2 regions of the Paenibacillus sp. FSL H7-0442 genome follow, and region 1 is predicted to be linked to the other one. Evidence: riboswitches for the same ligand, from Rfam matches in the RefSeq annotation. Region 1 holds a riboswitch; the other holds the start of a gene.
The links. A riboswitch is a leader RNA that binds a small molecule or an ion and turns the genes downstream of it on or off. The one in region 1 is predicted to bind glycine.

Region 1 (8,268 bases):
TATTGCAAATGTGTCAAAAATCTCGAATAGCTAAAAGAAGACTCATCCAGCACAATCCCGTAATGGTACGTAATAATGTTCAATATATGTTGGACAATCTCAGTCATTTTCAGTGTAGATTTCATTTCGTTACCGTCAATCCGTGCATTCACCATATGCAATGCAATAAATCCCGCTTCATCTTCGCCCAATTTTACTCCGAGCGTATTTTCAATTTTTTGGAGAGCATCCAGTCCAACTGCAAATTCTTTTTTGTAAAAGCGTTTAATTTCATACAGCATCGCGTTTTGGAGTGCCAGTCCTTTTTCTTGCCGTTGTATGGCAAAATGAATATGGTCGGTCAACGTTAAATAAATATTATCGCTTAACTCCGTATCCAACACTTCTGTTGCATGGGTTACGATTTCATTCACGACCTCCAGATGAGATACAGGAATATCGTTCAGCAGCTCGGTTAGTTTGGCCGTGAACTCGTTTTCATTTAACATGAAAATCTTATCTATTTTATCATCATCGACTTGATCGCCAGCCACCTTTTTGAAGGAAATACCTCTTCCCATCACGATGACCTCTTTGCCTTTATCGTTTTTAGTCAATAGGACGTTGTTATTGAGCACCTTCTCAATAATCATTGAAGTTCCCCCTCCCATCCTTTACCAATAAAAAATGCCTAAGCACAATTCAATACTATTGTTAGCAATAGTACTCAATTGAACTCAGGCATTGCCCGCATCACCGGTCACAATCCTTCGATATAGTGCTATTGTAGCACAAAAAAAAGCGATTTCAACATTTTTTATTCTGTTTCGACAAAAAACATTTTATATCAAGACCCTTTTGCCTAATTTGCAAGTAAAGCGTTACCTTATGTGGTCGTACGTTCAATGAGGCTGTACTCTAGCGAATGAAGCTCCATTTGGCGTCCAATCAGCTGGGGGGAAAGCATGAAAAAAGCATTTTGTGCTTGAGCCATGATGGGATTTTGAATGGTTGTAATCCCCAACGTATGCGACAGCTCCGTGTTATCAAACCCAACAATCGCCAGATCTCCCGGTACGTTCAGCCGTTGTCTGCGTGCTTCGCAGAGAATGCCCACAGCTACATAATCGTTAGCACATAAAATAGCCTCTGGGAATTCCCCCCGATGCTGTAACAAATCCCGTACGACCTGTTCGCCATCACGGATATTATAAATTGAAGAGTGATTCCAGTGTTGCAACACTGACAGATTGTGCTCACTCATGATCTGTTCATAGGCTCGTTGTCTGCTATGGGTATTGATGCTGCTCGGACGACCAAAAGCATTGGCTATACGGGTATAGCCTTTTTGTATCAAATGCTTTAATGCTAGCATGTAACCTTCATATTGATCCATTGCCACGGAGCGAATATCGGTATGCTCCATTCGTTGCCAGGCCACGATCGGGCCATATTTACAATAGGTACTCAAAAAATCAGTGTCATTCACGCAGGAAATGATGACCAGCGCGTCGACTCTTTTTCTTTTTAAATCTTCAAAAGCTTGAAGCTCTTTCTTTTTGTCTTCTCCCGAAGTATAAATAATGGTCTGGAATTCATATTGTCCGGCGATTTCTACAAAGCTGTCCAGAAAAGCAAGAACAATTTCATTAATCGTTGAAGTGATGATACCAATCTGAAGCGTCTGACCCTTGGATAGGGAAATGGCATTCCGATTAGGAACATAATCTAATTCCTGCATGATTTTCAAAATCTTAGCTCTTGTTTCATGACTGACATGGGGGGACTGATTTAATACTCTGGATACCGTAGCCTTGGAAAAGCCCGCCAGTTTTGCAATTTGATCAAGATTCGACATGGTGCTTCTCCTCACATAAGAAAAAAATACTTGACATGAAACGCGTTACAACAATTAGGATGCTTATGAGGGCATTACATCTATTTTAAAGCATCTGTCAATGCATTTCAAAGGAGAACGGTTACCGTTAGGTATGGATTCACATTTGCAGCATTTGATGGGATTACTTAGGCCAAAGTAAAAATCTTATATACGGAAAGAGGTCTTTATACCATGACGAAGATGCTAAAAGGATTTCCGAAAAACTTCTTGTGGGGCGGGGCAACTGCAGCCAACCAATTGGAAGGTGCTTTTGACGTAGATGGAAAAGGCTTGTCCAGCGCAGACATGATTGCTTATGTACCCAAAGCGGAACGTAAGAACGATCACGCTATAGAGATTTCGTCCGAGCGACTCGAAGACATTTTGGCAGGCAAAGTCAATGCCCGTTTCCCAAAACGTGAAGGTGTGGACTTTTACCACCACTACAAAGAAGATATTGCATTGTTCGCTGAAATGGGCTTTAAAGTATTTCGTATGTCCATCCACTGGTCGCGGATTTTCCCGAATGGCTATGATCACGAACCGAATGAAGCAGGATTGCAATTCTACGACAATGTATTTGATGAGCTGCGCAAATATAATATTGAGCCCTTGGTAACATTGTCACATTATGAAACACCGCTAGGTCTGACTCAGAAGTATAATGGCTGGCTGGGTCGTGAAGTCATACAGCATTACGTCAATTATGCCGAAACGGTGTTTACACGCTATAAGGATAAAGTAAAATACTGGCTGACCTTTAATGAAATCAATGTAATGACCATGAGTCCGTTCACCGGTGGCGGTGTGGTTATTGACCGTGTAGAAAACAAACAACAAGCGATATATCAAGCATTGCATCATCAATTTGTAGCTAGTGCACTGGCAACCAAACGGGGACATGAGATCATCCCGGGTGCTCAGATCGGCTGTATGTTGGCACGTATAGAAAGCTATCCACATACGTGTAACCCAGCGGATATACTGAAAGCCCAGCATGAAAATCAGATGAACCTATTCTTTACGGATGTGCATGCCCGTGGGGAATATTCCAACTATATGAATCGTTATTTTGTAGAAAATAATATTGTGATCCAGACAGAACCCGGCGATGCCGAAATTTTGAAAAATAATACGGTTGATTTTATCTCATTTAGCTACTACATGACCTTGACCGTATCGGCAGGTCCAGAAGGCGAGAAAGCAGCAGGAAACCTGATTGGCGGCGTGAAAAATCCGTATCTGCAGTCCTCCGACTGGGGATGGCAGATCGATCCGATCGGCCTGCGTGTTACACTGAATACGTTTTATGATCGCTATCAAAAGCCGCTGTTCATCGTGGAAAATGGCTTGGGTGCATATGATAAGGTGGAAGAGGACGGCTCTGTGCATGACACGTATCGCATTGATTACTTGCGTCAGCATATTGTCCAAATGAAGGAAGCGATTGCTGACGGTGTTGATCTGATTGGTTACACCAGCTGGGGCCCTATCGACCTCGTGAGCATGTCTACTTCCGAAATGTCCAAGCGCTACGGATTTATTTACGTTGATCTGGATGATGACGGTAACGGAACGCTCAAACGCTCCAAAAAAGACTCTTTTAACTGGTATAAAAATGTGATAGCAACCAATGGTGAAGAATTGTAATTTCATATCGTCTCGGGCGGGTATAGCAGAGGACATCCTAAGGATGCAATCTGCTGTACCCGCTTTTTTGATAGACATAATAATATTTCAGAGGGCTTCACAAACTTTTCACTTGTAATAAGCTGAAAGTTTTCTGTATAATGAATAAAAATTTCATATGTCTGGTTGATGTTTGCGGGAGATGGAACGAAAGTTCCGACCGAAGGGGCAAAACTCTCAGGTGCTTAGGCTGTTTACAGCCACAAGCGGGGACCGTAAACGGACAGAACTCTGGAGAGACCCTTAATTGGGCGCCGAAGGTGCACCGCAGAGAACATCTGCTTAAACTCTCAGGCAAAAGGACAGAGACGCGAATAACCTGTGACAGGGAATGCCCTAGGCTTTTTTATGAGCTATTAGAGGCAGAAACCTGCACAAGATGGTTGTATTTTTTCGTGCCTTTAACCTCTCCAGGAGTCGAATCAGCTGATTTGACTCTTTTTTGTTTTCTAATATGCTGGAGGAGCGGGTTGAAATGAATTTGGTACATGTGTTAGAAGCGATTAGCAGTTGGATATGGGGGGCGCCTCTCATCATTCTTGTCATGGGAACGGGGTTGTGGCTGACCATACGTCTGAAAATGTTGCAGGTATTCCGCCTGCCCCTGGCGATCAAGCTGATCGGTAAGGCCCCGAATGAAGGCAGCGGGGATGTAAGTAGTTTTGCGGCTTTGAGTACGGCGCTAGCGGCTACAGTTGGCACAGGAAGTATTGTCGGCGTAGCGACAGCCATTAAGCTGGGCGGGCCGGGTGCCTTGTTCTGGATGGTCGTTGCAGCCTTTTTTGGGATGGCGACGAAATATGCGGAAGGTGTACTTGCGGTAAAATACCGGGTGAAGGATCGGAATGGACAATTTTCCGGCGGCCCGATGTATTATATTGAGAAAGGTCTGGGACGCCGTTTTAAACCGCTGGCGATGCTGTTTGCTTTTTCGGGCATGCTGGTAGCGTTGTTCGGGATTGGAACGTTTCCACAGGTCAAAGCGATTGTATCTTCGACGGAAAACAGTTTTGGTGTTCCGCCCATTGTAACGGCACTGATTATTGCTATCCTCACAGGACTGGTTACTATTGGAGGACTCAAAAGTATTGCCAAGGTATCGACGAAGGTCGTTCCTTTTAAAACAGGCTTGTACGTACTGATCTGTCTCATCGTACTGATTCGGTTTGCTGACCAGCTTCCTGCCGCAATTGCGCTGGTGCTCCATTCGGCATTTTCAACTACATCGGCAACGGGCGGATTTGCCGGAGCTACGATTATGCTGGCGATGCGAAGTGGGGTAGCCAGAGGTATTTTTGCCAATGAGGCCGGATTGGGAAGCGCACCGATTGCAGCCGCAGCTGCCAAAACCAAATGGCCTGCGGAACAAGGGCTGATTTCCATGACAGGCGTGTTTATTGATACGATGGTTATTTGTGTGATGACCGGGTTGACGCTACTGGTTAGCGGTGTGTGGAGCGGGCCTACCGATGCGGGCCTGATGACTCAGCAAGCATTTTCCAGCGCATTCCCGCTGGGGGCAGAACTGCTCACAATTATTCTGATTATGTTCGCGTTCACCACCATGCTCGGCTGGAACTATTACGGGGAACGCTGTGTTGAATACTTGCTTGGCGTCAAGTGGATTAAGCCATACCGTTATCTGTTCATTCTACTCGTTGGCGGGGGCGCGTTCATTAAACTGGATGCGATTTGGCTGCTGGCAGATATCTTTAACGCAATGATGGCTTTCCCGAACCTGATTGCACTGCTCGGCTTATCAGGCATTGTCGTTGCAGAAACCCGAACCTATATGGATTCTCTGAATTCTAGTAAGAAAAAGGGCATTCTTGCAGGTGCCAGTGTAGGGGCAGCTATTCAAGTAGAAGAAAAGGGACAAACAGTTAATTCATAAATTCCAAAAGGGAGTGCCTTCAGCCATCACAGGCTTGAGGACACTCCTTTTTGAATGTTATAACGATGCACGCAAAATAGCTAAAATATCTTCCTGTTTCAGCTTTTTATAATTACCGAAGCCTCCATATTCCATTTCACGGGCTGCAATGGTTGCGATTTTTTCCAATTGCTCATCATTAATATTGTAACCGGCCAGGGTGGAAGGGGCACCGAGACTTGTCCAGAATGCACTAAGACGGTCAATACCCTCCAAAGCGATTTCTCTATCTGTTTTATCTACGGTGTCTAAGTCAAACATGCTGAGCATCAGCCGTTTCATGCGTGCAGCATCCTGATCCACCGTATGTCTCATCCAGTTGGGGAATAGGATCGCCAGACCGCCAGCATGAGGAATATCATATACAGCAGATAATGCATGTTCAATCGTATGCGAAGCCCAGTCCCCGAAGTAGCCCATTTGCAGTGTTCCGTTAAGAGCAATCGTTCCGGCATATAAAATCGTTTCGCGATGCTCGTAGTTGTGCAAATCCTCCAACAGCTTAGGTGCAGTTTCGATTACGGTTTGCAGCACGGAAAAGCACATACGATCTTGCAACGGTGTATTTTTAACATTGTGAAAATACTGTTCAAATACATGGCTCATCATATCCACCATGCCATATACCGTCTGATCACGTGGCACAGAGAAGGTGTTTTTTGGGTCCAGAATCGAGAATTTCGGATGCGTCACCGCGCTGCCCCATACGTATTTTTCGTTTGTTTCCCAGTTGGTGATAACAGAATCTGGATTCATTTCTGAACCGGTAGCGGCGAGTGTGAGGATGGTACCGAATGGCAGAGCCTGGGTAGGCATGTGCTTTTTATTGATAATATCCCACACATCGCCGTCATATTCAGCCCCTGCTGCGATGGCTTTGGTGCAATCAATAACGCTTCCGCCGCCTACTGCAAGTAAGAAGTCGATGTTTTCATTTCGGCAAATGTCGATGCCCTTCTTAACGGTGGACAAGCGCGGATTCGGCTCTACGCCGGACAATTCATGAATGTTAAGATGTAGCGGCTCTAACGCGTTTAATACCTGGTCATACAGACCATTTCGCTTGACACTTCCGCCTCCGTATATCAGTAAAATATTTTTGCCGTAATTCAGCAGCTCCTGCTGCAGTTCTTCAATTTGATTGTCTCCAAATATTAATTTGGTGGGGTTATAATATGTGAATTTGTTCATCTGGAAAGTTCCCCTCAGTTCATAGTTCATGTTCAAATCGTAAATCGCTTAACCTGATTGCCTGTTGAATACCTAACTTTACCATGTAAGCTATTTGAAATGACGATTAACTATTATACATGAAATGAATAAGGGAATTCAAATAAATCTAATCTTTGACCGCTCCGGCGGCAAGATCGGAAATAAACTGGCGGCTAATGAAAAGAAATAAAATTATAAGTGGCAGTACAGCAAGCAGGGTGCCCGCAATGACCATCGCATAATCCGTATTGTATATCCCGTTTAATTGGGACAGTGCAATCTGGAGTGTGAATTTACGCTCATCCGTTAAGACGATTAACGGCCATAAATAATCATTCCAGGCTCCTATAAAGGTAAACGCGCCGAGAAAAGCGAACGCAGGACGTAGAATAGGCAGTGCTACATTCAAGTACAGCCGAAAAAAGCTGCATCCGTCCATCCGCCCCGCATCCAGCAGCTCCTTTGGAATGGATTCTTCCGCATATTGACGAATCCAGAAAATGCCGAAGGCATTTACCATCCCCGGGATAATAAGCGCTTTGAACGTACCTACCCATCCAAAGGTGGCCATCATGACAAAGGAGGGGACAAGCGAAAGTTGTGAAGGGACCATCATTGTAGCTAGCAGAACGATAAATAGCACTTTTTTGCCCGGAAAATCAAACTTGGCGAATGCGAAACCTGCCAGCGAATCGAAAAACAGAACCAATAAGGTAACAGAACCGGCTACAAAAAGGGTATTAAAAAAGGCTCCGGCAAAATTAATCTGCTGCAATACTCTCGTTATGTTATCCAAGAAGTGGCCGCCAAACCACAATTGCGGTGGAAAACGATAGATGTCTGAAGTTGTACGGGTTGCCATGACGATCAGCCAGTAAAATGGAAACATCGACAGGATGATTCCCACCAACAATCCGGCATATAAAACAAAGGATTTTGCACGTGTCTGCATCATGTTGTGAAGCTCCTTCCCATCGTTATTTTTTACCTTGAACGAGTTTCCAGTTGATGATGGAGAATAGAGCAATGATGAGGAACATGCCCCATCCGACGGCTGCACCATATCCAAAATAGTTGTTAATGAACGACTCGCGGTACAGGTATAAAACGATGGTCATGCCACTTGCCCCGGAACCGCCGTCATTACCGACCAGGACCTGTGGCTCGGTGAAGAGTTGCATACCGCCGATGGTGGACGTAATGACCGTAAACAGAATGACTGGGCGCAGCATGGGGATAGTGATGCGGAAAAAAGCTTGCGCTCCGGTTGCTCCGTCTATTTTGGCGGCCTCATACAGCACATGCGGAATACTCTGAAGTCCGGCCAGATAGATGATTGCGTTATAGCCCATCCATCTCCATACGACCATAGAAGAAATGGCAATTTGGATACCCCATGGCACATTCAGCCATTGAACCATGGGCAGTCCCAAGAGTTGCAGAAGGTAGTTGAGAAATCCGAAATTGTTGGCAAATAAGGCACCAAATATGATGGCGACAGCCACAATAGACGTCACATTGGGCAGGAAGAATCCAACTCGCCATAAGGTGCGCATTTTCACAAATGGGGCATAAA
Region 2 (8,268 bases), 1.8 Mb from region 1:
TGTCGCAAAGCTGAGATAGGTATAGCCCACTACGGTTTTGTCCAGCAGACTATGCTGATAACGACCGCTGAGTACGCCGAGCGGGATGGCGATCAGATACGTCAGAACCAGAATGACTACGCCCAGAAAGAACGTGTTCCCCAGACGGCTGCCAATCAGATCGGTAACGCTAATTTTATGTACATAAGATTTGCCCAGATCCCCGTGAGCAAGCTGGACGAGCCAGTTCCCATACTGCATCCACACCGGGTCATTCAGTCCCAGTCTTTGTCGCTGCTCTTCCAGTGCGGCCGGATTCAGATTGGGTGTCGAAGTAATAAGTCCTGTCAGGGCATCCCCCGGCATAGCCTTAGCCAGGAAAAATATAAGCACGCTCAGTGCAAAAAGTTGAGGGATCATAACCAGCAGCCGACGCAGTGTAAATTTCCACATTTCTGTACCCCCCTTATGGTAGTGCGACTTGATGGGATGGACTTACTGATTTTAGTGCAAACGGTTTTCCACTCGCGTCTAGATGTTTGGGTAGCTCTGTTTTGTAGGAGGATAAAAGCATTCGCCTTTTTCGAGCATTTTCCAGCCGTTTTGTAGGATCAATATTGGGAATGGTTGCAATGAGGCGCTGGGTATACAGATGCTGTGGACGCTCATAAATATCTTGCTCGCTCCCCTGCTCCACTAGACGGCCCCGATACATAATACCGATTTGGTCGCACATATGGCGGATAATACCTAAATCATGGCTGATGAACAAATACGTCAAATTAAATTCCTGCTGCACATCCTTCATAAAATTAAGCACCTGTGCCTGCACGGAAACGTCCAGTGCTGACACTGGCTCATCAGCAATGATCAGCTTGGGGTTTAATGTCAGCGCACGCGCGATCCCGATCCGCTGTCGTTGCCCCCCGGAAAATTCATGCGGATATTTATAGGCTGCATCGGCGTTCAAGCCGACCTTTTCCAGCAACGTCTGTACTTTTCTCCGTTCTTCCTCACTACTCAGCCTTTCAAAATTTCGCAGCGGTTCAGCAATGACATCCAATACGCGCTTACGCGGGTTAAGCGAAGAGTATGGGTCCTGAAAAATCATCTGAATATCTCTACGCAATGGATGACGATTGTTACTACTTAGAGCTGCAAGGTCCTTTCCTTTAAACAAAATCCGTCCGCTCGTCAGCTTATTTAGACCGATGATCGTCCTGCCTGTCGTCGTTTTCCCACAGCCAGATTCCCCCACCAGCCCGTAGGTCTGGCCTGCCTCAATGCTGATCGACACGCCATCCACTGCTTTCACCTGATCGATAACACGCTGGAAGAAACCACCGCGCACCGGATAGTGCACCCTCAAATCATTTAACTCCAGTAGTGCCATGAGCAGCCTCCCCCTTTGCCTCGTCTTCAAAATGAAAATGCTGATAACATGTACAACGGACCCAATGTCCAGGGGAAATTTCATTTAATTGGGGATGGTCTTCATGCACCCTCTGCTGAATCCAGGGAATACGTGGAGCAAAGCGGCAGCTATTGCGGGGGATATCTTGTAATGAGGGAACAATGCCGCCGATGACATGCAGTGATTCCCCCTTGGTATGCGATCCCGGCATGGAAGCAAGCAAAGAACGCGTATACGGATGCTGTGGATGCCTGAATAATTCAAAAACATCAGCGCTCTCCACGATTTCTCCGGCATACATGACCACCACGCGGTCGGCTACTTCTGCCACAACACCAAGATCGTGCGTAATCAGGATAATACCGCTCCCAGTCTCCTGTTGAAGTTGTTTGAGCAAGTCGAGAATTTGCGATTGGATCGTTACATCGAGCGCAGTCGTCGGCTCATCTGCAATAATAAGAGAAGGTCGGCAAGCTATGGCAATCGCGATCATCACACGCTGCCGCATCCCTCCTGACAGTTCATGCGGATACTGATCATACACACGCACTGGATTCGGTATATCTACACTTTCCAGCAGCTCCAGCACACGTTCCCTTTTTTGCTTCGTAGATAGTGACGTATGATAATCAAGATTTTCCTCAATCTGCTTGCCAATGCTCATCAACGGGTTGAGTGCTGTCAACGGGTCCTGAAAGATCATGCCAATTCCCGCTCCGCGGATTTTATTCATTTGCCCTGAGGAAAGACGGTTCAAGTCCGTTCCTTTAAAAAAGACCTCCCCCTCTACACGCGTGCGTTCCATGTCATGCAGTTGCGGGATCGAAAGCGCTAACGCGCTTTTGCCACAGCCGGATTCTCCGACTACAGCCAGCACTTCATTGGGGTTGACCGTCAGATCCAGATGGTCGACTGCGGGGTGATATTGATCCTGGATGCGAAAAGATACGGATAATCCTTTAATTTCCAACACAGGTTCGGTATTCAATGCGCGCTTCCTCCATTCTCCATGGTCTTGTCCCGCTTATTCTCACCATGTTTGATGTTTAAAACCTCTCATGAACATTACATACCGTTTTTGTCGGAATAATTTGAATACATCCTATCACCAGTATATGGATATATCAATTAAGATTATGCTATCAACATCATTTAAAAAATCAATGATCCAGCAATAGTGCGGCCTTTCTGGCACAAAATGTAATGAAATAACCAACCACAGGTTAATTTTCATCACAAAAAAAGTCGCCTGATCCCTCAGCAGGGATCAAACGACTAACTAACCCAAGCTCACATTGAGCTCCTGACAATATAATTTACGAAGCCGCTCCATAGGAGCCAGACTTGAATGTTCTAGGATCGTACCATTTGTAGCCTGCTGCCGGAGCAGACCAAGGCTCAGGCTGTGGTTCCGTGGACGCCGCAGGCTCTTCGAATGGCAGAAGCTTCGTTGGTTGATCCAGAGTCAAACCTGCCACATCGGACAATTTCGTGTAGTCCTGCTTCCATGCAAGCCATTGAACCGTTTGCACCAGGAAGGTTGAATCATCCACTTCTTTGAAGCCATCATATGTCTTCTTCGACTGTCCGTTTTCCTCACGCACATATTTCGGTGTAGCATCTTCTACAGGGGAAGAATCACCGATGAATGCTGCCTTGCCTTGGCCTACCTTGGAGATAGCGGCATAAGGTCCTTCCGCACGGCCCCCGCCGTTATAAACCCCCTGATCTACCGCATTACCCCATTTTTTCGTGCCTGAAGGGATGTAAGCAATGCCTTTAGCCTTGGTAGGATCAATAATAGCCAGCGTAGATCCTGCATGCATGGCAATCGAGCGCACACCCTTGGTAATACCGAAAGATTGATCTGCGGCTACAATGTCGGTAGCATTCACATCACCGAGCGCATTGTAACGGAAACGAACGCCAAAGTTGGCCGCCAGCCAATCGGAGCTTGTTAATCCTTGCATTGCCGGTGATGCAGCCTCTTCTGCAGTCATGCCTTTGGCCGGATTAGTATAGGCTCCACGACGGTAGCCATTCATAACCTCGGAGGAATCCCAACGGTTTTTGTTACGATCTGCATTATAATGATCGGAGATGAAGAAGACGCTCCCTCCGTTATTCACGTATTGCAGCAGGGCAGCCTGCTCGGATGCCTTAAAGGCAACATTCGCTTCACCAATAATGAACACATCATATTGGCGCAGCTTGTCATAGGTTATGGCCTGCTCTCCATAAGTAAAAGGAATGGGACGATTTAATGGGTCTACCGTAAAGCCTACATTACGCAGTCCATTGGCAAAGTCGGAGAAGGCGCCTTCAATGACCCAATCTGCTGCACCAGCGGTCTGTGCGTGCGTATTATCGAACAGCACCTTTTTGCCTTTTCCATCCGGCAATGTAGTACCGGGTTGACCCGGGTTGCCAGGTTCAGGTTCACCAGGTTCACCTGGTTCCCCCGGCTCGCTTCCGTTCACCAGTTCAACAGCGCTTGGGCTTTTCACTCCACCAAAATTATTGTAGGCGCCGAGTGTACCCGTCACACGGATTTTGCTGCCAATCAGCTCAGGATGGCCTGTTAGCCCAAATTGCCCTCTGTACGCGGATGTCAGCTGTACATCCAATAGATTAGACGTGCTACGTTCATTGGCCTGGTCGGCAATCAGTACGTTAAAATCATTCGCAAACGGAGAAGAAAAGTTAGCCGTTTTCGATCCGGTAGCATGTCCGACGATATAACCTTCTACCGTCACCGTACCTCCACTGCTTTGGCCCTGAAGTGCTTCGGCTACTGTCAATGCTCCCTCTGCCTTGACCTGACCGAACGGAACGAAGATCCCGATCAGCAGTGAAACGATCGCTGCTAGATGCAGCATCCCTTTTAAGCGTGAACCTGTGAACCGCAAGCCTTTTACCATACGTCAATATCCCTCCTATGATTTCCATAAATGTACTTGTCCTCTATCAGATTAGCCGCCAATCTTCTAATTCCTTCCTGATTTCATCCATAATTATGTAAACTTTAATCTTTTTTATTGGAAATGCACCTGTTTATGTAAAAATTAAACCCTGTGATTGACACCGAGCACGTCATACATTACGCTAAGAAAGACATGTAGAACGGTATACGCGAATGAAGATGACGGGAGAGTCTGTCCAGGGGGCTTACACTCTGGCGGCACCGAAGGAGCAAGACGCCAGCACCCGGCTGGCGGATAATCTCTCAGGTCCATGTATCGTCATCTGACGCAACTCTGGAGAGAGCGCAAGCCACCCAAGGGGTAAGGCGGTAAGAACACCGCACGAAACTCTCAGGTAACGAGGACAGAGATAAGGGAAACTTCCTTATCCTGTCCTTTTTTGTGCTCACATTGTGCGTCAGCATTAGGAACCGTCATAACCGCGCAAAGACGCGGAAATACCATATAGTATGGTATTAGAACATACAGGGGGCCACACCATGCGTTTCAAAGATGTATTTTCTATTATCGGCCCGGCCATGACCGGACCTTCCAGTTCACACACCGCAGGCGCGGTGCGACTCGCACGCGTTGCCCGGCACTGGCTCGGGGCGCAGCCTGACCGTGCCCGTATGACACTGTACGGCTCCTTTGCCGATACGTATAAAGGACACGGTACGGATCTGGCGCTCATCGCAGGACTGCTTAATTACGATACGGACGATCACCGGATTCCAGATGCCGAGCAATGGGCCGAGCAAGCCGGGATGACCGTGGAATTCGCCGTCAGTGGACTCCCCGCTCCTCATCCGAACACCGTCCGTTTCGAGTTGTGGAAGGGCGAGGATCAGCGCACACTGCTGGGCTCCTCCATCGGCGGCGGCAGCATCCATGTCCAGCAACTCAACGAATTCCGGGTCAATCTGACCGGGGAGCTGCCTACGCTGGTGCTTCTCCACTCGGATAAGCCCGGTACATTGGGCGCAATAACTTCAGCGCTGGGCGCGGCCCACATTAACATTGCCTATATGCACGTAGATCGCAAAGGCCGGGATGGTGAAGCACTCACCGCCATTGAAACGGACAGTTCTGCTCCAGCTGAACTGATTGCGGAACTGCGTTCTTTACCTCATATGTATGAAATTAAGATGATTAATTTGAAAAAAGGAGCTGAATCCGATGCGGTTTAGCCATCTGCATGAGATCAGCGCTTTATGCGCTGAAGAATCCACCACGATTGGCCGCTTGATGATTCAAGAGCAGGTACAAGAAACGAATACAACGGAGGAAGAAATCTTTCGCCAAATGTCTGATTATTATGAAATCATGAAGGAAGCCGTTCATCGCGGTCAGACACAAGCCACCGTATCCCGCAGTGGATTGACGGGCGGCGACGGCAAGCGCCTGGCCGAGTATCTGCGGTCAGGGGAGACCTGCTCCGGTGATGCCTCCGCGCTCGCCATGGCTTATGCCCTCTCCGTGTCGGAGGTTAATGCATCTATGGGTCGCATTGTCGCCACTCCTACCGCAGGCTCATGTGGGGTTATCCCTGGTGTGTTCATCAGTGCGCAGGAACGGTTCGGCTGGGATGATGAGCATATGGTGAACGGCCTATTCGCCGCTGGAGCCATTGGCTACGTGATCGCCAACAACTCCTTCATTTCTGGCGCGGAGGGAGGCTGTCAGGCTGAGATTGGCTCAGCTATCGGGATGGCCGCTGGCGCTATGGTCGAGCTGCGCGGTGGTACGCCTGAACAAGCTGTTCACGCCGTGGGCCTCGCTCTTAAGAACACGCTCGGCCTGATTTGCGACCCCGTCGCCGGACTCGTGGAGATTCCGTGCATCGTGCGCAACGGGCTGGGAGCCGTGACTGCGCTTGCCGCAGCGGACATGGCTTTGGCGGGTGTGCGCAGCGCTATTCCGTCTGACGAAGTCATTGACGTGATGCTTGAAGTCGGCAGCGCGATGCCGTCGAAGCACCGCGAGACCGCCAAAGGCGGCTTGGCTCAGACGCCGACTGGCAAGCGTTTGACCGAATCACTTACACGCAACGCATCAATCAAGAAGAATAAGTCGTAATTTCTAAGCTTTAAACCAATTACTTTTCCTCTATAAAACAAGGCGACTACCTCTCCCCTACATTGTCCTAGGGAAAGAGAATTCGCCCTTATAAAGAAAAGAGCAAGCATATCGTCGCTGGACGTATGCTTGCTCTTTTTCTTTTTAGTCGGGTTACAGATTACTGAACGGTTACCTGTATCTTCGTCATTTTACCTGCATATTTCACAGTAATTACTGCTTTGCCCTTGCCCTGTGCCTTAATGTTACCGTCTTTGACGGTCGCCACAATAATTCTGGACGAGGACCAGACAGCCGGTTTGGAAACATCCTTCTCCGACTCATCCTTATACGTGGCTGTAGCCGTAACCTTAGCCAGCTGTCCTGCCTTCAAATTCAAGGCGACTTCGTCTGTTTGCAAATATTTAAGCGTATCAACATCTACAGGTACGCTGATGATCTTCCCGCCGAACTTCGCCTGAATGTTAGCTTTACCGTAGCTGACCGCGGTAACCTGACCCTTTTTAACAGTGGCTACCTTATAATTGGACGTTTTCCATTCAGCTTGGGTTGTAACATCCTTTTCTTTACCATCGCTCGATTTAACCACAATCGCGATGGTTTTTTGATCTCCAGATTTGAGCGATAGCGCGATTGCATCCGCTTCAATCTTTTGCGCTACGTCCACTTCTACCGTAAACGTAATGTTTTGCTTGCCATATGAAGCAGTCACAGTTGCCTTACCACTACCATTCGCTTTGATCAAACCTTCGCTAACTTCAACCACTTTTACATTGCTAGTTGTCCAGGTGGCATCCTTGGTTACATCTGTTTTTGTACCACCACTCTTAACTCCTGTTACTTTCAGCTGCTTCGTTTCCTGAGCACCAAGCGCAATTACACGCGAGTCTGTTTCCAGACGGTCTACAAGGCCCACTTGTACGTTAATTGTTAGTTTTTTGCCATTATAGGTCGCTGTAATAACCGCTTTACCAGCAGATTTACCCGTAATCGTCCCTTTGGACACAGAGGCAATATCTTCCGCGCTTGAAGCCCATTCTGCATCCTGTGTTACATCTTCCTTACGCCCATCCGCATAAGTAGCCGTCAAAGTTGCAGTATAGTCCTCATTAATATCAATTGTTGCCGTTTTGGAGGACAGAGACAGATCCCCGGGTACATTTACGGATACCGTAGCTGTAGCTGTTTTGCCGCCATAAGAAGCGGTGATGGTAGCCTCACCTGTTTTATAACCTGTGACTTCCCCCGCGCTGACAAAAGCGATATCTTCATTGCTGGACTTCCACTCTGCCTTACTTGTGATATCTTCTTCCGTACCTGTTACGTACGTTGCGGTCAGCTTGAGCTTTTTGGATTCCTTGGCATTCAAGCTCAGCTTGTCCTCGCTCAAATCCAGAAATCTAGAGGTTTCGACATCTGTCTTGATCGAAACGGTCTTATCTCCATACTTAGCGGTCACCGTTGCCGAACCCGCACCGATGGCCATAATCGTTCCTTTATTCACCGTTGCAATTTTTTCATCGCTTGATGCCCAAGTAGCTTTATCCGTGATATCCGTTACTGTTCCATCCGGGTAAACAGCAGAAACCTGTATTTTTTTAGATTCATCCAGACGGAGAAAAATATTGGATTCGCTGGCTTTCAGCTTATTCGTTTGATCGACATCCACCGAAATCGTAGCGGACATCGTGCCATATTTACCTGTAATTGTCGCCTTTCCCGCGCTATAGCCGGTAATGGTGCCTTTCAGTACATCCGCCACAGCTGCATTGCTGGAGCTCCACTCAGCGGACTCTGTCACGTCCTGTACCGATCCATCCGGGAACGTCGCTG

Region 2: it holds a riboswitch for glycine, as region 1 does, so the genes downstream of both, sdaAB (L-serine ammonia-lyase, iron-sulfur-dependent subunit beta) here and MHH57_RS19260 (sodium:alanine symporter family protein) in region 1, are expected to answer to the same signal.

What each region holds. Positions count from the first base shown of each region.
Region 1 is NZ_CP151963.1:4,376,531-4,384,798, reverse strand. It holds gene MHH57_RS19275 (PRD domain-containing protein) at 1-632, opposite strand, end outside; gene MHH57_RS19270 (LacI family DNA-binding transcriptional regulator) at 866-1,837, opposite strand; gene MHH57_RS19265 (glycoside hydrolase family 1 protein) at 2,051-3,508, shown strand; glycine riboswitch at 3,674-3,750, shown strand; glycine riboswitch at 3,769-3,863, shown strand; gene MHH57_RS19260 (sodium:alanine symporter family protein) at 4,023-5,441, shown strand; gene MHH57_RS19255 (iron-containing alcohol dehydrogenase) at 5,499-6,671, opposite strand; gene MHH57_RS19250 (carbohydrate ABC transporter permease) at 6,820-7,647, opposite strand; gene MHH57_RS19245 (sugar ABC transporter permease) at 7,670-8,268, opposite strand, start outside.
Region 2 is NZ_CP151963.1:426,896-435,163, reverse strand. It holds gene opp4B (oligopeptide ABC transporter permease) at 1-432, opposite strand, end outside; gene MHH57_RS01930 (ATP-binding cassette domain-containing protein) at 446-1,372, opposite strand; gene MHH57_RS01925 (ABC transporter ATP-binding protein) at 1,350-2,381, opposite strand; gene MHH57_RS01920 (DUF6359 domain-containing protein) at 2,710-4,314, opposite strand; glycine riboswitch at 4,641-4,734, shown strand; gene sdaAB (L-serine ammonia-lyase, iron-sulfur-dependent subunit beta) at 4,857-5,546, shown strand; gene sdaAA (L-serine ammonia-lyase, iron-sulfur-dependent, subunit alpha) at 5,536-6,435, shown strand; gene MHH57_RS01905 (Ig-like domain-containing protein) at 6,596-8,268, opposite strand, start outside.